3 regions of the Sphingomonas sp. MJ1 (PH-R8) genome follow, and region 2 is predicted to be linked to each of the others. Evidence: predicted binding sites of a transcription regulator. Region 2 holds the regulator's gene; each other region holds the start of a gene.
What was found. Region 2 encodes LexA, which represses DNA repair genes until DNA is damaged. Its sites were predicted from a motif close to GTTCCNCNCTTGTTCT; they were not measured.
Positions count from the first base shown of each region.

Region 1: VPH46_RS09795 (S24 family peptidase) is a predicted target of LexA. The motif match lies at 967-982, and genes of this name have one in related genera.
Region 3: VPH46_RS00160 (ATP-dependent helicase) is a predicted target of LexA. The motif match lies at 942-957, and genes of this name have one in related genera.

Region 1 covers NZ_JBBEFX010000009.1:118,089-120,350, forward strand. The annotation lists gene VPH46_RS09790 (lytic transglycosylase domain-containing protein) at 119-733, shown strand; gene VPH46_RS09795 (S24 family peptidase) at 1,031-1,669, shown strand; gene VPH46_RS09800 (HIRAN domain-containing protein) at 1,698-2,096, shown strand; gene VPH46_RS09805 (hypothetical protein) at 2,089-2,262, shown strand, end outside.
Region 2 covers NZ_JBBEFX010000004.1:76,411-78,672, reverse strand. The annotation lists gene VPH46_RS04925 (ComEC/Rec2 family competence protein) at 1-295, shown strand, start outside; gene lexA (transcriptional repressor LexA) at 692-1,366, opposite strand; gene VPH46_RS04915 (molybdopterin molybdotransferase MoeA) at 1,421-2,262, opposite strand, start outside.
Region 3 covers NZ_JBBEFX010000001.1:31,631-33,892, reverse strand. The annotation lists gene VPH46_RS00165 (MFS transporter) at 1-641, opposite strand, end outside; gene VPH46_RS00160 (ATP-dependent helicase) at 961-2,262, shown strand, end outside.

The DNA of each region.
Region 1 (2,262 bases), on a different contig from region 2:
TCTGTGACGCGCCCCGCGCCGCCGCCTCCGCTCCCCTGGGCTTGGCGCTTTCCTACAGCATAATGTTCGCACTATGTTCCAATTCGAGGAAGAGGGAAATGCATGATGCGAGGCGATGATGATCCGAACCTTCTTTCCCGCCACGGCAGCGCTGCTGGCCTGGGCCTCACCCGCGCTTGCGCAGCAAGCCGACGCGGAGCCGAGTTCGATAGAGGCGGACGATGCTCCAGCTGCGGCTTTCGAGCTGATCGAGCACCGGGTCGCGGCAACACCACACGCGTCCTCGGCCGCGGCCGCTGATACCCCGGTCATGACCGTCGCTGCGGCAAGGCACGAGCGGCCTAAGGGACGCGAGCGGTTTCTCGCCTTCATCCGTGCCGCTGAGCTTCGCCACGCGCTGCCGAACGGTTTGCTCGATGCACTGATCGCGGTGGAATCAGCCTACCAGCCTGGCGTGGTCAGTCGCGCCGGGGCCATGGGTTTGGCGCAGCTGATGCCCGCGACGGCGCGGGCGCTGGGTGTCCTCGATCCATTCGACGCGCGCATGAACGTCGATGGTGGGGCTCGCTTCTTGAGAGCAATGCTCGACAAGTTCGGCTCGGTGACACTGGCCTTGGCCGCCTACAATGCCGGGCCGGCGGCGGTCATGCGGGCGCGTGGTATTCCCGCCAATAGCGAGACCCCGACCTACGTGCGCAAGGTCCTGTCAGCTTGGCGTCTGGGGAGCTTCTAAGATGCGCCATATCCTCGAGCGCCCCGGCTCACGCCCCGTTTTGCAGCAGCCAAGCATGGACATGCGCGTGAACGCGCCGACGTGGCCGGCGGCCGGCCCGGAGGTCGAAGACGAAGCGCGGATCGTGGACGACGAGGCGGCCGAACCGCGTGGGGCTAAGACCCATCCGTGTCAGGAAGATTTCGATCCTCGGCAGCAGATCCCCGTCCATGCGTCACGACTCGCTTTACTTCGTTCCTTTTATGTTCCATACCGCGCAACCGGTGCTGTAGGAAATCCCCTATGATGCTCGCCACGATCGAACACCCACGCGAAGCGCTCCAGCGGCTCATCGATGAGCGCAAGGAGGAGTATGCCGCGCTGTCGCGCATGCTTGGCCGCAACCCGGCCTACATTCAGCAGTTCATCAAGCGGGGGACGCCCAAGCGCCTCGACGAGAAGGATCGTCGTCTTCTCGCCAGTTACTTTGGCGTGAAGGAAACGGTCCTCGGTGGCCCCCAGGAATGGGAGAAGCCGACGCTGCAGCAGGTGCCGGTGCTCGACGTCTACGCATCCGCCGGCTACGGCGCCGCCGATTTTGGCGAGGCGCGCCGGACGTCGATCGGCTTTGATCCGCGCTGGCTGCGCGAGCGTACCAAGGGCTCGGCGGACGGTCTGTCGATCATCCAGGTGAAGGGCGACTCAATGGCGCCGACGCTCGCCGATGGCGACGACGTGCTGGTCGATCGCAAGGATGGCGTGAGCCGGTTGCGCGACGGAATCTACGTCCTGCGGCTCGATGACAGCCTGATGGTCAAGCGGCTGGCGCGGCAGCCCTCGGGACGCGGCATCTCGATCAAGAGCGACAACCCCGATTATCCGAGCTGGCAGGACATCAACCCCAGCCGCATCGACATCGTGGGGCGGGTGCTATGGTTCGGCCGGACGCTGAGCTGAGCGACCCCGCCCGATCACAGGTGCAAGCATGAAGCAATTGAGCCTGCACGTCGTCGGCGCGAACCATCCCAATGCGGACGGCGGCAACAGACGGTTTGAGATCCTGCTGTGCGTGCCCGGCGACCCGGTCGACTTGGTCCCTGAGCCTAAGAACCCGGCGGACCCGAACGCGATCGCGGTGTTCAGCAGCCGCAACGTCCAGATCGGCTATCTGACCGCCGATCGTGCTCCCTGGATTGGTGGCATGCTGCGCAACGGCCGCCCGATCGAGGTGATCTTCCAGGCTGCCACGCCAGCTGGCGCCGCCGTTCGCATCGCGTTCGACGGCGATCATCCCGTTCTGCCGCCGCCTCATGCGATTGGTGCCACACCGCCAGATCCGGCCACGGTCGAGCTCTGGCCAGACGAGATCTACCCTGATGGCTGACCCTGCTTCCCTCGCCGTTGAAGGCCAGCACAAGCTGGGGAACGGCGCTCCAACCGACCCGGCGGTACAACCTATCCTCGAGGAGGCGTGGGCGATCGCGATCGATCTCCGCCGGGATCTCGGCTTGTCCGAGGCAATTGGCTGGGCGGACGCCTATCTAGAAGAG
Region 2 (2,262 bases):
CACCCGTAGCGGCTACTTGCTTCCGGTGGGCGACCTGATCGCCGCATGCCGCGACGCCGACATCGTCGTGAGCGAACGCCGTCTCCCGCGCGGCTGCACGCCCCGGTGGCTGCGGCTAGACCGACCGGTGCTCGCGCAAACGGGCGGCATCGCCATCCGCTTCGATCCGCCCGAGGCGCGCCGGGCCCGCGCGCCCGGGGATCAGCACCCGTGGATCACCCCGCCGACGACGGCGCCCGTGGCGGATCGCTGGCCGCGGCGCAGAAGGAGCGGCCGGGACCACCCGTCTCCCTGACGCCGCACCGCGCCAGCTATCCACCTCCGCCTCGTCATTCTGACAAAGGCCGGGGTTGCTAGCCTCTCCCACGGCACCCGCCACGCATGCTCCTGCGGAGGCAGAAGCCCAGGTTGGGGTGCTGCACGTCGTTGTCCTGCTTGGACCCGGACCGCCGCCTACGCAGGGACTCGGCGTATCCGTACCTCTGCTCCGATGGCGAGGGTCCCGCCTCCGCGGGGCAGGATGATGTGCGCCGGGCGACCTGCTTCGCGGAGCCAACTCCCACGAGCCGCACGCTATGGCTCTTTGCAGAGCCATCACCCCTTCGCCCGAACGCGCAATGAAGACGGACCCGAGCCGGCCGCGACGCGTCAATGGCCGCAACCCGGTCACAGGGGAATTCGAGCGTCCGCCTCAGTAGCGGCGCAGCAGCCCGGCAAGCTTCCCCTGCACCCGCACCTGATCCGGGCGATAGCGCTGCGGATCATAGCTGCGGTTCGCCGGGTCGAGGCGGATCATCGCGCCTTCGCGACGAAAGTACTTCAGCGTCGCCTCGTTCTCGTCGATCAGCGCAACCACGATCTCGCCATCCCGCGCCGCATCGGTGCGGCGGACCAAGGCATAGTCGCCGTCGAGGATGCCCGCCTCGACCATCGAGTCCCCCGCGACCTCCAGCGCATAATGCTCGCCCGAGCCGAGCAGCGCGGCCGGCACCGGCAGCATCTGCTGGCCTTCCATCGCCTCGATCGGGACGCCGGCGGCGATGCGGCCGTGCAGCGGGATCTCGATAACGTCGTTGGCGGGAGCGGGCGGGGCGACTGGCGCGCTCCGGGCGGGCGCCGACTTGGCCGGCGCCTTCTTGGCCGTTTCCGGCCGGTCCGGCATCCGCAGCACTTCCAGCGCGCGGGCGCGGTTCGGCAGGCGGCGGATGAACTGGCGTTCCTCCAGCGCGCTGATCAGGCGATGCACGCCCGACTTCGACTTGAGGTCGAGCGCTTCCTTCATCTCCTCGAACGAGGGGGATACGCCGGTTTCCTTCAACCGGTCGTCGATGAAGCAGATCAGCTCGTGCTGCTTGCGCGTGAGCATGCGGTCCTCCGTCGGAACAGATATGGAACCTTTAGGAAACGGAGCCGCCCCCTGTCAACCGATATCCAGGATTTCCACCGAGTCGCCCGCGTTTGCCGCGGCCGCATGGGGAGGACGCACGATCAGGCAGTCTGCCCGGGCGAGCGTGCGCAGCATGGAACTGTCCTGCGTAGGGGCGGGGAAGGCAACCCCGTCGCGCAGCTGAGCGCGCAGGTGATCGGCCCTCCGGTCGTTCGCGGCCAGCGGCGCGCCGAGCGGCACCACGCGCCGCCGCGACAGCGGATCGGCCGCGCCCGCGAGCGTGCGCACCAGCGGCAGCAGGAACAGCGTTGCCGTCACGAATGCGGAGACCGGGTTGCCCGGCAACCCCAGCACGACGGCGTTGCGGAGCCTGCCCGCCATCATCGGCTTGCCCGGCCGCATCGCGATGCGCCAGAAGTCGATCCGCGCGCCGGCCGCCTCCAGCGCCGGCCGCACCAGATCGTGGTCGCCGACGGAGGCGCCCCCCGTCGTCACCAGCACATCGGCATCCACCCCGGCGAAGGTGGCAGTGAGTGCGGAGAGGTCGTCCGGCAGGATGCCCAGGTCGATCCGTTCGACGGGCAACCTCCCGAGCAGACCCGCCAGCAGCACGCCGTTGGACTCCGGGAGCCCGGCGTCGGGAGGTGAACCCGGTGGCACGAGTTCGTCCCCCGTGGCCGCGATCGCCACCCGCACCTGGCGCCGGACGGGAACCATGCCGTGTCCGCCGACGGCCAGCAGCGCTGCCGCAGCCGGCGTGATCGCCGCGCCCGCCGACAGCAGCCGCTCGCCTGCGCTGAAATCCAGCCCGGCCGCGCGCACGCTGCTGCCGCGCCGCGGTGGTCCTTCGCCCGCCAGCATCAGACGGCTGCCCT
Region 3 (2,262 bases), on a different contig from region 2:
TTCAGGCGGACCCACAGGCCGAGGCCGACCAGCAGCGCGCTGGCGAGGAACGGCAGGCGCCAGCCCCAGCTGCGGAACGCGACTTCGTCCAGGCCGAGGCCGAGCAGCAGGAAGAGGCCATTGGCGGCGAGGAAGCCGACCGGTGCGCCCAGCTGCGGCACCGATCCGAAGCGCCCGGCCCAGCCCTTGGGCGCATTCTCCACCGCGAGCAGCGCCGCCCCGCCCCACTCGCCGCCGAGGCCGAGCCCCTGGGCGAAGCGCAGCACGCACAGCAGGAACGGGGCGAGCAGGCCGACCTGGCCGTAGGTGGGCAGAAACGCGATCGCGAGGGTCGAGCCGCCCATCAGCATCAGCGAGGCGACCAGCGTCGACTTGCGCCCCATGCGGTCGCCGAAGTGGCCGAACAGCGCCGCGCCGAGCGGGCGGGCGAGGAAGGCGAGGCCGAGGCTGGCGTAGCTCAGCATCAGCCGCGCCGACTCCGACTCGGCCGGGAAGAACAGCGTGGGGAATACCAGCGCCGCGGCAGTGGCATAGATGTAGAAGTCGTAGAATTCGACCGAGGTGCCGACGAGGCTCGCGAGCAGGATGCGGCGGCTGGAGGGGCCGCCCTCTACGGGCAGAACGGCGGCCGGGATCGGCATGGCGGCGGAGGATGGGGCGGTCATGCGCGCTGGTTGGCGAGGCGATTGCGCGAGGTCAACCTAGCCGCGCATCTTTGTTGCTGATGCCATTCCCGGAGCGCAGCATCGTTACGCACCCTATCTCGTGCTCCTGCGAAGGCAGGAGCCCACGGTTTCGAGCGTGACAGGTCGTTGTTCTGCTTGGCCCTGGATCCCTGCCTTCGCAGGGATACGACAGCTGCCGGGGCGTCTGCTCCGCCTATGCAACGTGCCTTCGGACGCAAGGGATAGCGCGGTTCAAGCCTTGCCCCGGCGGGCTTCGTTCCCTAGCTGTTCGCGCATGACCGTGCCGCAGACGACCCCCTCGCCCCAGGACCCGCCGTACCTGCGCGGCCTCAACGAACCGCAGCGCGAAGCCGTGCTGACGAGCGAGGGGCCGGTGCTGGTGCTGGCAGGCGCGGGCACGGGCAAGACGGCGGCGTTGACCGCACGGCTCGCGCACTTGCTCTACACGCGCAAGGCGTGGCCGTCGGAAATCCTGTCGGTCACCTTCACCAACAAGGCTGCGCGCGAGATGCGCGAGCGTGTCGGGCGGCTGGTCGGCGACGCGGTCGAGGGGATGCCGTGGCTCGGCACCTTTCACGCGATCGGCGCGAAGATGCTGCGCCGCCATGCCGAGTTGGTGGGGCTGCAGTCGAACTTCACCATCCTCGACACCGACGACCAGCTGCGGCTGATAAAGCAGCTGATCGTGGCGGCGAACCTGGACGAGAAGCGGTTTCCCGCGCGCCAGCTCGCCGGCGTGATCGACAGCTGGAAGAACAAGGGGATGACGCCCGCAGACGTCGATGCGGGCGAGAGCGAGCGCTTCGCCAACGGTCGCGGCGGCGAGCTGTACCAGCAGTATCAGGACCGGCTCAAAGCGGTGAACGCCTGCGACTTCGGCGACCTGCTGCTCCACGTGCTGACCATTCTGCGCACGCATCGCGACGTGCTGGAGCACTATCAACAGTGCTTCCGCTACATCATGGTGGACGAGTATCAGGACACCAACTCGGTCCAGTATCTGTGGCTGCGGCTGCTGGCGCAGGAGCGCAAGAACATCTGCTGCGTCGGCGACGACGACCAGTCGATCTATTCGTGGCGGGGCGCGCAGGTGGAGAACATCCTGCGCTTCGAACGCGACTTCCCGGGCGCCAAGGTGATCCGGCTGGAGCAGAACTACCGCTCCACGCCGCACATCCTGGGCGCGGCCGGCGGCGTCATCGCCAACAACAGCGGGCGGTTGGGCAAGCAGCTGTGGACCGAGCTCGACGCGGGCGAGAAGGTGCGCGTGATCGGCGTGTGGGACGGTCCCGAGGAAGCGCGCCGCGTCGGCGAGGAGATGGAGGCGTGCCGCCGGTCGGGCAAATCCTATGACGAGATGGCGATCTTGGTGCGCGCGCAGCACCAGACCCGCGAGTTCGAGGACCGCTTCATCGCGATCGGCCTGCCCTACCGCATCGTCGGTGGCCAGCGTTTCTACGAGCGGATGGAGATCCGCGACGCCATCGCCTACCTGCGCGTCGTCAACCAGCCGGCCGACGACCTGGCGTTCGAGCGCATCGTCAACGTGCCCAAGCGCGGCCTGGGCGACAAGGCG